2 regions of the Bradyrhizobium sp. USDA 336 genome follow, and region 1 is predicted to be linked to the other one. Evidence: predicted binding sites of a transcription regulator. Region 1 holds the regulator's gene; the other holds the start of a gene.

Region 1 (7,775 bases):
CAATGTCATCCCCGCCTGGTGCGCAATTGCGCACGGGGGGCGACGATGATGTTGGGGCTAAGAGCCCAACTGCTCATCAGCCCGGCTGCATTTTCAGGCTTCTGTTCGTATACGAACGGAACTAGGCTTCCTCCCGTTGGATCATCCTGGAGGGGAGGTAGACATGCTGGTTCGGCGACAGGTCTTGGCAATGCTTGGAACGACGGCGCTGGCGACGCTCGCGCCAACCGCGCTGTTCGCGGCCGCACCGATCAAGCCGGACGAAGCGTCCGCGCTGCTCGTGATCGACGTGCAGAACTGCTTCCTGCCCGGCGGCAGCCTCGCCGTGAAGGAAGGCGAGCAGGTGGTGCCGGTCATCAACAAGATCTCGAAGGCATTTGCGAATGTGGTGCTGACGCAGGACTGGCACACGCCGGGCCACGTTTCGTTTGCGTCGGTTCATTCCGGCAAGAAGCCATTCGAAACGGTCGACCTGCCCTACGGCAAGCAGGTGCTGTGGCCGGACCATTGCGTGCAGGGCACCGAGGGCGCGGCGCTGTCGAAGGACCTGTCGATCCCGCACGCCGAGCTCATCATCCGCAAGGGATTTCACAAGAACGTCGACAGCTATTCGGCCTTCCTCGAGGCCGACGGCAAGACCTCGACCGGGCTCGCCGGCTACCTGAGGGGCCGCAAGATCAAGCGCGTCTTCGTCGCTGGTCTTGCGACAGATTTCTGCGTCGCCTGGACCGCGCTCGACGGGCGCAAGGCGGGCTTCGAGGTCTATGTGGTGGAAGACGCCTGCCGCGGCATCGACACGCAGGGCTCGCTCGCCAAGGCCTGGGCCGACATGGCCAAGGCGGGCGTGAAGCGGATTCAGTCTGCGGATATCGCGGTGAGCGCGTAGGCGGCGCGCCATCTTCCGTCATTCCGGGGCGCGCTTCAGCGCGAGCCCGAAATCCATTGTGCGGTTGTCTCTGCTGTTCGATGGATTCTCAGGTGCGCATTGCGCACCATAGTTCTCGACTTCGTCGAGCCCCGGAATGACGCCAACACTCAATTCGCCGCGCTGCTCGACTCGTTGTTGTTCGCCGCGGGCGCAGTCTTCGCGCCGCCCTTGGCGACGCCGACCAGCGCCGGGCGCAGCACGCGGTCACCAATGGTGTAGCCGGCCTGCATGATCTGCACCACGGTGCCCGACGGCACCGACGCGTCAGGCACTTCGTACATCGCCTGGTGGAAGTTCGGGTCGAACTTCTGGCCCTGAGGATCGAGCTTCTTCACGCCGTGTTTTTCCAGCGCGTTGAGCAGCGCGCGCTCCGTGAGCTCGACGCCCTCGATCAACGAGACCAGGCCGGGATCGGCCGCAGCACGCGCCTCCGCCGGAACGGCATCGAGTGCACGCTGGAGATTGTCGGCGATGTCGAGCACGTCGCGCGCGAAGCCGGTGATGCCGTAGAGGCGGGCGTCGGCGACTTCCTTGGCGGTGCGCTTGCGCAAATTCTCCATCTCGGCCAGCGTCCGCAGCATGCGGTCGCGCGCTTCAGCCGCTTCCTTTTGCAGGGTTTCGACCGAACCCGGCTCGGGATCGTCGGGCATGATGTAGGGTTTCGACACCACGGGCTCGCCGGTCGCTGCAGTCGTGTCTTGGGGTTGCCGGTCTTGCTCGGTCATCGGCTCTGATCTCGAACTCGTTTCAGGGATGTTGGCCCGGATATCGTGCCTAAACTCGCGAAAATCAAGCGCCCGTGATCGGCGGAAAGGCCGGTCAGCCCCCCAAGAGGCGGCTGACGATGCGGGCGGCGTAGTCCACGGTGGGGATCACGCGGGCATAATTCAGCCGCGTCGGGCCGATCACGCCGAGAACGCCGACGATGTGGCCGGCGGCATCCCGATAGGGCGAGATGATGGTGGACGACCCCGACAGCGAGAACAGCTTGTTCTCACTGCCGATGAAGATGCGCACGCCTTCGGCGGTCTCGGCCCGGCCGAGCAGGTCGATCACGCCGCGCTTGGTCTCGAGGTCGTCGAACAACAGCCGAACCCGCTCCAGATCCTCCAGCGCATGCAGATCTTCGAGCAGATTGGCATGGCCGCGGACGATGAGCTGGCGATCCTCGCTCTCGCCGCCGGACCAGCTGGCGATGCCGGCCGAGATCACTTTCTGTGTCAGCTGATCGAGCTCGGCACGGGCCTCGCCGAGTGCGGTCTCGAGCTCGAGCCGCGCCTCGGCCAGGGTACGGCCCCGGATCCGCGCATTGAGGAAATTGCCGGCCTCCGTCAGCGCCGAAGAGGGAACTCCGGGCGGCAGCGTCAACACGCGGTTTTCGACCTGGCCGTCTTCGCCGACCAGGATCACCAGCGCTTTTTCCGGTTCCAGGCGGACGAATTCGATGTGCTTCAGCCGCGCATTGGATTTCGGCGTCAGCACGACGGCGGCCGCCCGGGTCAGGCCGGAGAGCCGCATCAAGGCCTGGTCCAGCGCCGCCTCGACCGATTGCGCCTCGCCGACGGACGAGAGCTGGCTCTGGATCGCCTGCCGCTCGGCCTCGTTGAGGTCGCCGACCTGCATCAGGGCATCGACGAAGAAGCGCAAGCCCAGTTCCGTCGGCAGCCGGCCGGCCGAGGTGTGCGGGGCATAGATCAGGCCGAGCTGTTCCAGATCGGCCATGACGTTGCGGACCGAGGCCGGCGACAGCGGCATGGCGATCAGGCGGGAAATGTTGCGCGAGCCGACCGGCTCACCGGTCGCGAGATAGCTTTCGACAATTTGACGAAAGATGTCGCGGGAACGCTCGTTGAGCTGGGCAAGGCCTGCGCGCGGCGCGATCAGATGGATCGGATCGTGATGGGCCACAGACGGTAACTCCTCTCAGATACTTATAATTTGTCCATCCGGGCCGCTTCTGACAAGCGTCGCGTTTACGGGCCGGCGGTCAGGGGGTGAATAAGCCCTTGCCGCCCACCCCCCGCCCCACCTACAAGCACCGCGAACAGCCTATTCCCGCGAGTTTTGGAGATTTCCCATGCGGCCAAGCCGCCGTGCGCCCGACGAATTGCGCCCCGTGACGCTGGAGCGCGGCGTGGTCAAATATGCGGAAGGCTCCTGCCTGGTGAAATTCGGCGACACCCATGTGCTGGTCACCGCCACGCTGGAGGACCGCCTGCCGCCGTGGCTGAAGGGTCAGGGCCGCGGCTGGGTCACCGCCGAATACGGCATGCTGCCGCGCGCCACCTCCGAACGCACCCGCCGCGAGGCCTCCGCCGGCAAGCAGAGCGGCCGCACCGTCGAGATTCAGCGTCTGATCGGTCGCTCGCTTCGCACCATCGTCGATCTCGAAGCGCTCGGTGAGCGTCAGATCACGGTCGATTGCGACGTGCTCCAGGCCGACGGCGGCACGCGCACGGCCTCGATCACCGGCGCCTGGGTGGCGCTTGCCGATTGCATCAACTGGATGAAGGCGCGCAACATGGTGAAGGCCAACGTGATGCGCGACAACGTCGCCGCGATCTCCTGCGGCATCTACAACGGTACGCCGGTGCTCGATCTCGACTATGCCGAGGATTCGGAAGCCGAGACCGACGCCAATTTCGTCATGACCGGCGATGGCCGCATCATCGAGGTGCAGGGCACCGCGGAACGCGAGCCGTTCACGCAGGACGAGTTCCTGAAGCTGATCGCCCTGGCGCAGAAGGGCATTGCGCGTCTGGTGGACTTGCAGAAACTGGCCGTGGCGTAGTCAATAGGCCCATGCACCGCCGAATCACCGACAAGCTCGTCATCGCCACTCACAATCCCGGCAAGCTCGCCGAGATGAAGGAGCTGCTCGCGCCGTACGGGATCGAGGCGGTGTCGGCAGGCGAGCTTGGCCTCCCCGAGCCCGAGGAAACCGGCAACGATTTCCGCAGCAACGCTGCGATCAAGGCGGTCGCCGCAGCGCAGGCGACCAAGCTTCCCGCCTTCGCCGACGATTCCGGCATCGTCGTCGACGCACTCGACGGTGCGCCGGGAATCTACAGCGCGCGCTGGGCCGGTCCATCCAAGGATTTCAACGCGGCGATGGCGCAGATCGAGCGCCTGCTGCAGGAGCGCGGCGCCACCACGCCGGACAAGCGCAAGGCCCACTTCGTCTCCGCGCTTTGCGTGGCCTGGCCCGACGATCATCGCGAGGAGGTCGAGGCGCGCGTCGACGGCACGCTGATCTGGCCACCGCGCGGCACGGCCGGCTTCGGCTACGACCCGATGTTCCTGCCGGACGGGCACAGCCGCACCTTCGGCGAGATGACCAGCATCGAGAAGCACGGCCTGCCGCCGCTCGGCCTCGGCCTGTCGCACCGCGCCCGCGCTTTTCGGAAACTGGCGGAGATCTGCCTTGAGCCGCGCTAACAAGGATGCGTTTGGCGTCTATGTGCACTGGCCGTTCTGCCTGTCGAAGTGCCCCTATTGCGACTTCAACAGCCATGTCCGCCATGCCGCGATCGACGAGGCGAGGTTTGCCGCCGCCTTCGCGCGCGAGATCGCAACGACCGCCGAACGCGCGCCCGGCCGCGAGGTCACCTCGATCTTCCTCGGCGGCGGCACGCCGTCACTGATGCAGCCCGCCACCGTCGGCGCGGTGTTAGACGCGATCGGCAAGCACTGGACCGTCGCAGGCGACGTCGAGGTGACGCTGGAAGCGAACCCGACCAGCGTCGAAGCCACGCGCTTTGCCGGTTATCGCATCGCCGGCGTCAACCGCGTCTCGCTCGGCGTGCAGGCGCTCGATGACGCCTCGCTCAAAGCGCTCGGCCGCATGCACAGCGCGCGCGAAGCGCTCGATGCCGTCGCCATCGCGCGCCGCGCGTTCGACCGCTATTCGTTCGACCTGATCTACGCCCGCCCCGACCAGACGCCGGCGATGTGGGCGGGCGAGCTGCGGCACGCCATCGATGAAGCGGCCGAGCATCTGTCGCTCTATCAATTGACCATCGAGGAAGGCACGCCTTTCTTCGGCCTGCACCAGGCCGGCAAGCTGAAGACGCCGGACGAAGCGGTCGCCCGCGCGCTCTACGACGTCACGCAGGAGACCTGCGACAAGCTCGGGCTGCCCGCTTACGAGATCTCCAATCACGCGCGGCGCGGCGCCGAGTGCCGGCACAATCTGGTGTACTGGCGCGGCGAGGAATATGCCGGCATCGGCCCCGGCGCACATGGCCGCCTCGACATCGACGGGATCAGGCACGCCACCGCCACCGAGAAGCGTCCCGAGGCCTGGCTGATGCGGGTCGAGACCAACGGCGACGGTGTCGTCAGCGACGAGCTCCTCAACAGCGAGGAACGCGCCGACGAATTCCTGCTGATGGGATTGCGGCTCGCCGAAGGCATCGATCCCGAACGCTACAAGGCCCTCGCCGGCCGCCCGCTCGACCCCCGCCGCATCGCGCTCTTGCGCGAGGAAGGCGCGATCACGGTGGATGCAACGGGACGGTTGCGCGTGACCAGCAGCGGTTTTCCGGTGCTGGATGCCGTGGTCGCGGATTTGGCTGCGTAAGGAACTCTCGTAGGTGGGCAAAGCGAAGCGTGCCCACGCAACTTTCATTATCGAAAGAGATAGTGGGCACGGCGCAAGAGCGCCTTTGCCCACCCTACAGCACCGAGCTACGCCCCAAAGCTCTTCGGCGAGCCCGCCACGGCGACGCCGCCGCCTTGCGTCACCTTCATGACGGCGAGCCCGCGTTCATTCGTGCCATCCGCACGGAAGCGGAACAGGCCGTCGATGCCGGCAAAGCCGGAGGGGTTGGTGAGCACGTCGGAGGAGAAACGCTGGCCGCCTTGCGTGCGGGCCAGCGCGGCAACGAGCGCGACCGCGTCATAGGAAAGGGTCGCGGTGCGGATCGGCTCCGCGCCGTATTTCGTGCGGTAGCGGCCGGAGAAGGCGCGCCAGCCGGCCGGATCGGGCGCGGCGTAAAGGCCGCCCTGCAGCGCGGCGCTGGCATAGACGCGCGGATTGTCCCAAAGGCCGGTGCCAAGCAGCTGGATGTTGCGCAAGTTCGCGCCCGCGGCAGTCATGGCGTCCGCGACTGACACGACGGCATCGCCGTCATCGGCAATGAACAGCGCGTCCGCACTGCCGAGCTGCTGCGCCACGGTGCGCGCCGGCGTGGCGCGATCGGCGCCGTATTTCTCGAACGCGACGATGCGCCCGGCCCGCCGCGGCACCGCCGCCTTCACCGCGGCCTCGACGACATTGCCATAGGCGTTGTCGGGCACCAGCACGGCGAAGGAGCGCTTTCCGATGCCGGCGGAATATTCGACGATGCGGTTGACGTCCGACTCCGGCAGGAACGAGAGCAGATAGACGCCGCGTCCGGCGATGCTGGAATCGGTCGAGAACGCGATCACGGAAATGCCGCGCGTGCGCGCGACCTGCGCCACCGCCGGCACCGACTGTGCGAACAATGGTCCCAAAATGATCTCGGCGCCCTCGTCGACCGCCTGCTGCGCGCCGGCCTGCGCGCCTTGCGGGCTGCCATTGTCGTCCTTGATCAGGAGCTGTATGTTCGGGTTCTGGAACTCGGCCAGCGCCATCTCGGCGGCATTGCGCATCGATTGCGCGGCGAGCCCGGCATTGCCGGCAGCTGAGAGTGGCAGGATCAGGCCGACCTTCACGCCGCCGGTGCCGGCGGTCGTCGCCTGCTGCTGCGGGCCAGCCGGCTGGGCCGGCGGTGCGGAGCTCGAGAACGGGTTGGAGAACTGGCTGAGGCTTTGCTGCACGCCGGCGCAGGCCGACAGCACGGGCGCGCCGAGCAACAGGCCGAGCGCAGTCCGCCGGGTCGCCCCTGGCGATCGGGACCCCGGAAGGTGAGACTTTGGATGACGCGGGCCGACCATGGCAGCTTCTCTTCCGACCCGCCGTCGCCGGCCGATCACGACATTGCTTTCCGCGACACAGGCCGCGGATTCAGGCAGTGTGTCGGCAAATAGTTAACCAAAACAAAAGGATAACAATCGCTTAACGCGGCCGCAATCCCGTCCCGGCTACTCTTCGCCGTCACTCATTCACTCATCAAGGCGGCGTTTCCGTCGCGAATATGGCGCGAGGGCCCCTCCTGCCTCCCGGCGCGATCTCGACCGATCACATTCCCGTCCGTTCCTCGCCCCTCACCCGGATACGATCCTTGGGCACGATCTTTTTCGGCGAGCCGGTTCCCAGCCTTAGCGATCGTGCCTAAGTTGGCTCCATTATGCGCGCAAAGCCGGCCCCGATAAATACGCCTGAAGCTCAAGACGCCGCCTCGCGCGGTTTCTCCATCGATGTCCATCGGCTCGCGGCGCCGAAGGCCGCGCCGGGCCTCCACCTGGTCGCGACTCCGATCGGCAATCTCGGCGACATCACCCTGCGGGCGCTGCAGACGCTCGCCGGCGTCGACGTCATCGCCTGTGAGGACACCCGCATCACGCGCCGCCTGACCGAGCGCTATGCGATCACGGCCCAGCTCAAGCCATATCACGAGCACAATGCGGAGGCCGCGCGTCCCAAAATCCTGGAAGCTCTCGGGCAGGGCGGCTCGGTCGCGCTGGTGTCGGACGCCGGCACGCCGCTGATCTCCGATCCCGGCTTCAAGCTGGTGCGCGAGGTCTGCGCCGCCGGCCATGCCGTGTATGCGCTGCCCGGCCCGTCCTCGGTGCTGGCCGCGCTGTCGGTCGCCGCGCTGCCGACCGACCGCTTTTTTTTCGAAGGCTTCTTGCCGGCGAAATCAGCCGCGCGGCGCAGCCGTCTTACCGAGCTCGTCCGCATCGACGCGACGCTGGTGAT
Region 2 (7,775 bases), 930 kb from region 1:
GATGTTGTTCACAGAGCTGGATCTCCTCAGGGGATGTGCACGATGCCGAGAGCCAAATAGCTGAGGCGATGGCGGAAATGGGCGCGCTTAGACGAAAGTCGCAAGTTCTGCAATTTGCGTTGGATTGTCGCAGCCAGCAACCCTAGCATGGTGCCCGCCGGTGCGGGGCAGGGTGCTCCGGGATTTCGCGACCTTGTGAGCGGCCGGGAACCGCCGCATGCGCGAATTTTGCGGCGCGGCTCGCTTTCTCGTTCGGCGTTCGAGGCGCCCCAGGCTTCGCCATGCCGGTGTGCCCGGATTGACCATGCGCGAACCTTCTCAACGCCCCCGCCGTCTCATAGAAGGTGCGGCAAGTCAGGTCGGTCGAGAGGTCTCATGGTTTCGTTCCAGCGATTGGTGTGTGCGGCGGTTGCAATGTTCGCGATGTCCACACTCGCGCGTGCCCAGGAGGGGTTTCCGTTCGGCACCGAGATGACGCTGGAGGCGTTGCCGCAGGCAGGCTCGAAGCGGATTCCCAACATCGAGATCGGCGACAATGGCGAGGTCGTGCTGGAGCTCTGGTGCAAGGGCGGCAAGGGCCAGTTCTCGGTCGCCGGCAACACCGTGATCTTCGTGCCCGGCCAGATCGAGAACCGCAACTGTCCGCCGGCGAGAGCGCAGGCCGACGACGAGCTCGTCGCAGCCCTCGGCAGCGTCGAGACCTGGAAGCGCCAGGGTGACGTGCTGACGCTGATCGGCCCGAAGCCGCTGCGCTTCAGGACGACGGGGAATTAGGCCTCTGTCATTCCCCGCGAAGGCGGGGAATCCAGTACGCCGCAGCCTATCGATTCCATCGCTGCTGTCTCGGAATACTGGATCGCCCGGTCAAGCCGGGCGATGACAGCGCTGACTGTCTCAGCCTACTTCCACACCGACTTGTCGGCGTCCCAGCGCTGGCCCTTCAGCTCCTTGACGAGCGCCTCGATCGAGCCGTTGTCGTCGGGCAGATCGCCTTCTTCGTCGAGGCTCGCATCGTCGGACAGATTGAGCCTGGCCCCGCTGCCCTCGTCGGCCGTCGTGGTCGCCGGGCTGCCGATCCAGAGCATGAGCTTGTCCGTGGTGCCTGGCTTGTCGGGCGAGACCAGGCCTGCGACCTCGATCGTGTCGGTGAGCTCGAGCGCCGGGAAGTCCTGGTTCGGCCGCTTGAACACCAGCTTGAGCCTGCCGGTGGCCGGGTTGAAGTTTTGCGTGACCGCCTTTGCGGCGAGCGTCCTGCTCAGCACGCTCGCCACCGCCGTTGCAAGCTTGCCCTTGTTGATCTTGTCGCCCTCGCGCCAGTCGGCCGCAGGGAAGCGGATGGTGCGGTCCATCTCGGTCATGCCTGCGGTCCAGCCTGCGGCCGTGACGCCCGGCATCGCCTTGAATTTCGCCAGCAGCGCGCCGGCGCGCTCGGGATCGACCGACATGGTGATGGTCTGCTCGCCCGCGCGCAGCGCATCGCAGCCGACATTGAGGCTCGCCAGCGTCACCTCGACCTCCTGGCCCTTCAGGCTCTTCAGGAAGTCGGTCGCGGCGTCGAGCTTGACCTTGACCGCGATCGCCTCCGGCGAGACGTCGGTGAAATCCTTTGGCTGCGCCGTGATGCCGTCGTCGGAGCTCTGACTGTCCAGGAATTCCTTTTCGCTGAGATCGGAATTGTCCGGCGAGGTCACTTCGGTCACCGCCTGGCCGATCGCGATCTGGCCGCGGAACTCGAACATGTCGCCGGACTGCTTGCGCGTCAGCTTGACACTGACCGGCGACTTCTCACTGATGCTCTGCGTCGTTCCGGTCAGCGTCTGGCCGGCGACCTGGAGGTTGACGACAAAGCGGTCCTTGCGGTCGGAGTTCTTGGCGATGGGGTAGCAGACGTCGAGCACCGCCGCGGTCAGCGTCTTGCCTTGGCGCGTCTCCTTCAGGATCACGTCGGCATTGCCGTCCATCAGCCCGTCCATCGCGGTGAAATAGCGCGTCTCGGCTCCGCCCGGCGCGGTCGCCTTCGGCGACAGCTTCATCTGGGCGGAGGCCTGCGGCGGAACGGCGAGCAGGGCCAGAACGGCCGTGGAGCAAACCAGAAGCGCACGCATCGATGACATCCTCGCGCAACGGCCATGATCCGGAAAGCGTGAAGCGGTCTGAGGATCATGCCCAAACAATCAGAATCGGCGCGCCACCGTAGTGGGTTTTGGCCGCTGGTTGAATCGGAAAGCGAAACGGGCAGGGTCGGCAAAAAAGAAGGCCGCCCGGAGGCGGCCTTCGCAACTCTGTCACGGAACGGGAGGCTTAGAAGCCGCCCATGCCGCCGCCGGGGGGCATGGCGGGCGGAGCTTCCTTCTTCGGCATCTCGGCGACCATGGCCTCGGTGGTGACCAAAAGGCCGGCCACGGAGGAGGCGTCCTGCAGCGCGGTGCGCACCACCTTGGCGGGATCGATGATGCCCTTCTCGACCATGTCGACATAGTCCTCATTCTGGGCGTCGAAGCCGAAGGTCTCGGACTTGTTCTCCAGGATCCTGCCGACCACGATCGAGCCTTCCACGCCGGCATTCTCGGAGATCTGGCGAATCGGGGCTTCCAGCGCCTTCAGCACGATGTTGATGCCGGCCTGGACGTCGTCATTGGCGTTGGTGAGACGGCCGACCGCCTTCTTGGCGCGGAGCAGCGCGACGCCGCCGCCGGGGACGATGCCTTCCTGAACCGCGGCGCGGGTGGCGTTGAGCGCATCCTCGACCCGGTCCTTCTTCTCCTTGACCTCGATCTCGGTGGCGCCGCCGACGCGGATCACCGCGACGCCGCCGGCGAGCTTGGCGAGGCGCTCCTGCAGCTTCTCGCGGTCGTAGTCCGAGGTGGTCTCCTCGATCTGGGCCTTGATCTGGCCGACGCGGGCCTCGATGTCAGGCTTCTTGCCGGCGCCGTTGACGATCGTGGTGTTCTCCTTGTCGATCACCACCTTCTTGGCGCGGCCGAGCATCTTCACCGTGACGTTCTCGAGCTTGATGCCGAGCTCCTCGGAGATCAGCTGGCCGCCGGTCAGGATCGCGATGTCCTCCAGCATGGCCTTGCGGCGGTCACCGAAGCCCGGCGCCTTCACCGCGGCCACCTTCAGGCCGCCACGGAGCCGGTTGACGACCAGGGTAGCCAGCGCCTCGCCCTCGACGTCCTCGGCGATGATGACGAGCGGCTTGCCCGACTGCACCACGGCCTCCAGCACCGGCAGCATGGCCTGCAGGCCCGAGAGCTTCTTCTCGTGCAGGAGGATGTAGGCGTCCTCGAGCTCGGCGGTCATCTTCTCGGCGTTGGTGACGAAGTAGGGGCTGAGATAACCGCGGTCGAACTTCATGCCCTCGACGATATCAACCTCGGTCTCGAGCGACTTGTTCTCCTCGACGGTGATGACGCCCTCGTTGCCGACCTTCTGCATCGCCTGGGCGATCATCTTGCCGATGGCGGCATCGCCGTTGGCCGAGATGGTGCCGACCTGGGCGACCTCGGAGGAGGCGGCGACCGGCTTGGCGCGCTTCTCGATGTCCTTGATGACGGCGGCAACCGCGGTGTCGATGCCGCGCTTGAGGTCCATCGGGTTCATGCCGGCGGCGACTGCCTTGGCGCCTTCGCGCACGATGGCCTGGGCCAGCACGGTCGCGGTGGTGGTGCCGTCGCCGGCGAGGTCGTTGGTCTTGGAGGCGACCTCACGCACCATCTGGGCGCCCATGTTCTCGAACTTGTCCTCGAGCTCGATCTCCTTGGCGACCGTGACGCCGTCCTTGGTGATGCGGGGGGCGCCGAAGCTCTTCTCGATGACGACGTTGCGGCCCTTGGGGCCGAGCGTCACCTTGACGGCGTTGGCGAGAACGTCGACGCCGCGCAGCATGCGATCGCGCGCGTCTCCGGAAAACTTGACGTCTTTGGCAGCCATGGTCTGCAATCCCTCGTGTTATGTGATGTGTGTTGTCTTGTGCCGTGCGGCGGAACGATGGATGCCCGGATCGCCTGGATCCGGGCATGACATTCAGCGTCTGTTCAGGCGGACGGCCTTAGGCCAGCACGCCCATGATGTCCGACTCCTTCATGATCAGGAGCTCTTCGTTGTCGATCTTGACCTCGGTGCCCGACCACTTGCCGAACAGCACGCGGTCGCCGACCTTGAGGTCGATCGGGATCAGCTTGCCGGTCTCGTCGCGGCCGCCGGGGCCGACGGCGACAACCTCGCCCTGGGACGGCTTTTCCTTGGCCGTGTCCGGAATGATGATGCCGCCCTTGGTCTTTTCCTCGGCGTCGATACGTTTGACCACGACACGGTCATGCAGCGGACGAAATTTGGATTTAGCCATGACGTTTCCCTTTGGAGGCTCGCTTCGGAAGTAGTGGGGTCTGTGGGGCGGCGCTTCCGTCCGCCCTCGCGTCGAGGATCGAACGGCGCGCTTAGCAATCGGGCTTTCCGAGTGCTAATAGTGGGTCCGGAAATATGGCTTGGCCGCGATCCTGTCAAGCAAAGGTGGTTAAGCGATTGTTGAGGCGGATATAGGATGGTGGCATTGGAAACTCGCTCGGGGCGTCGCCGTAAAGAACGACGTCATTGCTCCGGCAGCGGTTTTGCGCTTGGCTGCGGGAGGGGTGCGGCCATGGTCTTGTTCGGGGGAATGCCATGATCAGTTCGGCTCACGCGCGCACGGTTGCCAATCTGGCGGCCGCCTCTTGTCTGACGCTGCTGCTGGGCGCCTGCGGCGGCGGCTTCAACCTGCCGTCCCTCACGTCGTCCCCGCCGCCGCCCGAAGCCGAACCTGGCGTCGCTCCGGAAATGCCCGCCAGCATCCGCGCCGACGAGATCGTCGGCCGCTGGGGCCTCGCCTCGTTCCAGAACCCGGCCGATCGCGCCCGCACCGAGAAGATGGCGCGCGAGCAATGCAGAAACCCCTACGTGATCACCGCCGGTTCCTCCGGTGGCGTGATCATGCATCTCGCCGACCAGGCGACGCCGCAGGAGCTGCGGCTGAAGGGCTCGCCGAGCGGCAAGAACTACATCGGGCCGGCCGGCCCGACCCCCGGCGACCAGGACCGCGAAATCGTCTCCTTCGACGGTCGCGTCATGATCACCCGCTTCATCGACAAGGACGCCGGCACCCGCTACGGCAACATGGTCTACGTCCGCTGCGCGCCGAGGGCGTAATATCTTTCCTTCGTCATGCCCCGCGAAGGCGGGGCATCCAGTATGCCGCGGCTTCCCAGCTCAATCACTGATGCCTCTGGAATACTGGATCGTCCGGTCAAGCCGGACGATGACAGCGGAGGGGTCCCAAACAAAAAACGCCGGCCCAAGGCCGGCGTTTTGTTATTCCGATATCGCCCCCGCTCAGTCGAACAGCGCGTCGATGTCGTCCTGCGAGGCGTGGCCGACGTCGCCGGCGAGCTTGGGACCGTTGAGGAGCTTCTCCTCCTCGCTGCGGTTGTCGACCTGCGCCGGCACATGGGACTTGATCGCGTCGACGCCGCCCCAGATCTCCATCATCGCGTTGATGTGCTGCTCGATGAACTTCATCGTGCCCATGACCTTGCTGATGCGCTGGCCGGTCAGGTCCTGGAAGTTGCAGGCTTCGAAGATCGAGATGACGCGTTCCTGGATGTCGTCGGCAAGGCGCTTCTGCTGATCGATCGAGTCCACCTTGGACATCGCGCTGGCGGCCTGGTCGATCGATTCCGCGGCTTCGAGGATCTGCTGGGTCGCCTGCTCGGTGCCGCCGACCACCGCGCCGAGCTCGCCGTTGACCTTGGCCATCTCGCCGCCGTCGAAGCTCTTGCCGTGCAGCGTCGCGATCTCGCGCTTGGTGCGGTCGATGGCGTCGTGGATGAGGTCGAGCTCGACCTTCAGCTTCTCGCACTGCTCGATCTGCGCCCGGTAGGTCTCGAGCATGGTGCGCGCTTCGGCAAGCTCGTGCGCGGTCGAGGCGTCGATCGCCGCCATGGCAGCGCTTCCGGACAGCGGGGCCGCGACGATGCCCTTCGCCATCTGGGCGCGGATCGCGCGCAGCTCGGCCATGATCTCGCTATGCATCGGGAGTGCCTCTTCAGTTACGTCTACAATGGGCATCTCGCCACCGACGATATCTTCGACGCGAAAACGCTTGCGGTGAACAGCCATCAGGATACTCCCCCCACCTCACTCACGCGTCTTTGTAGACAGAAGCGATTTAACACGAAGTTCACAGCAGGAACTGCTGATCGGCCGCGCGCGACGCGGCGCAAAGAAGCGATTAACCATCGCCGCGCGGCGTTCATCGAAAATAAACGCTGATCGCCAAATTGCAGGCGCGCTCGCGACGTGGTGAATCCAAACGCGCTGTCCGTTTACCAAACAAAACGGCTTTTGCTTTCTATTGACCACGTCGAAGAGCGCGGATCAGCCACCGGCTCTCCACGACGCATGTGATCTAGACGAAACAGTACAGAGTACGTCGATGTTCAAGAAAATGTCTGTCGCGCTGCTCGGCAGCGCTTGCACCGTCATGGCCGGCGCGAACGACGCAGGCGCCTTCGACAACAGCGTGCCGAACGATCCGCCCGCGGTGCTGTACCAGCCGCGCGTGCCGCCGGCGCCGGTGCGCGTGGCGTCCCATTCCAACATGGGCGGCGGCTTCATCGAATTCCTGTTCGGCGATGGCCCCGGCCGCGGCCCGGCCTACGCGCCGGAGCGGCCGGTGTATCAGCAGCAGCCGGGCTATTACGACCAGCGGCGCCTGCCCCCGATGGGCGAGCCGCAGATGCAAGGTGGGTATCAACAAGGCGGATATCAGCAGGGCGCGTCTCCGCAGCAGGAGGCGGTCGATCCGCGGCAGCGTCCGTTCGATCCGAAATTCGAGAAACAACTCGTTGACTATAGCGGCAAGGAAAGTCCCGGCACGATCGTAGTCGATACGCCGAACAAGTTCCTCTATCTCGTCGAGGGCAACGGCCGGGCATTGCGCTACGGCATCGGCGTCGGTCGTCCCGGCTTCACCTGGTCCGGCGTGAAATCGATCACCGCCAAGCGCGAATGGCCGGACTGGACGCCGCCGGCGGAAATGCTCGCGCGCCGGCCCGATCTGCCCAGGCACATGGAAGGCGGCCCGGAAAATCCGCTCGGTGCCCGTGCGATGTACCTGGGATCGACGCTCTATCGCATCCACGGCTCCAACGAGCCCTGGACCATCGGTACCAACGTCTCCTCCGGCTGCATCCGCATGCGCAACGAGGACGTCATCGACCTCTATGGCCGCGTCAATGTCGGCACCAAGGTCGTGGTGTTGTGAAGCGTCATGCGCTCGATGGAGCGATCAAGTCCGGGTGCCGCGCCGGCTCGAAACGCGCGGCGTCGAAGGGACGCTGCCGCCGCCAAACGTCTGCCTGAATAGTCCTACGTCCGCTGACGGTGCCTCGACCCGGGACGAGGGACAGCGGAGCGGCGAGGACGAGTTGATGAAGCCGAATGCGGTGCGCGAGCCGAGCGGTTCAGCCGCCGCACCGACAGCTCTGCCTTCCTGAGGCGCTCGTGCAGCCCCTCCAACTCGTACAATTCGGTGATGAGATGGGTCGTGACGTCGCTCAGGGTCGCGATGCGCTGTTGAAGTGAACTCATTCTTAAAACCCCCGACTGTAGCCAAGAGAGGCAGCCACGATGTGTGGCATAAGCAATGTGTTCTTCCAATTGAACACCCATGTCCAAATTTGGAAATCCGGGAGTCTACGGCGGCGTGTGTCGGAGGACGATTTCGCTCGGTATGGTGA

The links. Region 1 encodes HrcA, which represses chaperone genes, less so after heat shock. Its sites were predicted from a motif close to GTTAGCACTCNCNNNNNGNGAGTGCTAAC; they were not measured.
Region 2: a site for HrcA is predicted at 4,439-4,467, ahead of groES (co-chaperone GroES). Genes of this name have one in related genera too.

The regions. Positions count from the first base shown of each region.
Region 1 is NZ_JBIYDC010000002.1:5,744,078-5,751,852, forward strand. Features, by position in the region: gene pncA (bifunctional nicotinamidase/pyrazinamidase) at 164-886, shown strand; gene grpE (nucleotide exchange factor GrpE) at 1,036-1,653, opposite strand; gene hrcA (heat-inducible transcriptional repressor HrcA) at 1,748-2,836, opposite strand; gene rph (ribonuclease PH) at 3,006-3,719, shown strand; gene rdgB (RdgB/HAM1 family non-canonical purine NTP pyrophosphatase) at 3,731-4,366, shown strand; gene hemW (radical SAM family heme chaperone HemW) at 4,353-5,510, shown strand; gene ABIA45_RS27980 (penicillin-binding protein activator) at 5,618-6,850, opposite strand; gene rsmI (16S rRNA (cytidine(1402)-2'-O)-methyltransferase) at 7,204-7,775, shown strand, end outside.
Region 2 is NZ_JBIYDC010000002.1:4,818,079-4,825,853, reverse strand. Features, by position in the region: gene ABIA45_RS23595 (ABC transporter ATP-binding protein/permease) at 1-12, opposite strand, end outside; gene ABIA45_RS23590 (META domain-containing protein) at 376-774, shown strand; gene ABIA45_RS23585 (hypothetical protein) at 900-2,105, opposite strand; gene groL (chaperonin GroEL) at 2,302-3,933, opposite strand; gene groES (co-chaperone GroES) at 4,052-4,348, opposite strand; gene ABIA45_RS23570 (hypothetical protein) at 4,663-5,184, shown strand; gene ABIA45_RS23565 (protein phosphatase CheZ) at 5,368-6,153, opposite strand; gene ABIA45_RS23560 (L,D-transpeptidase) at 6,470-7,300, shown strand.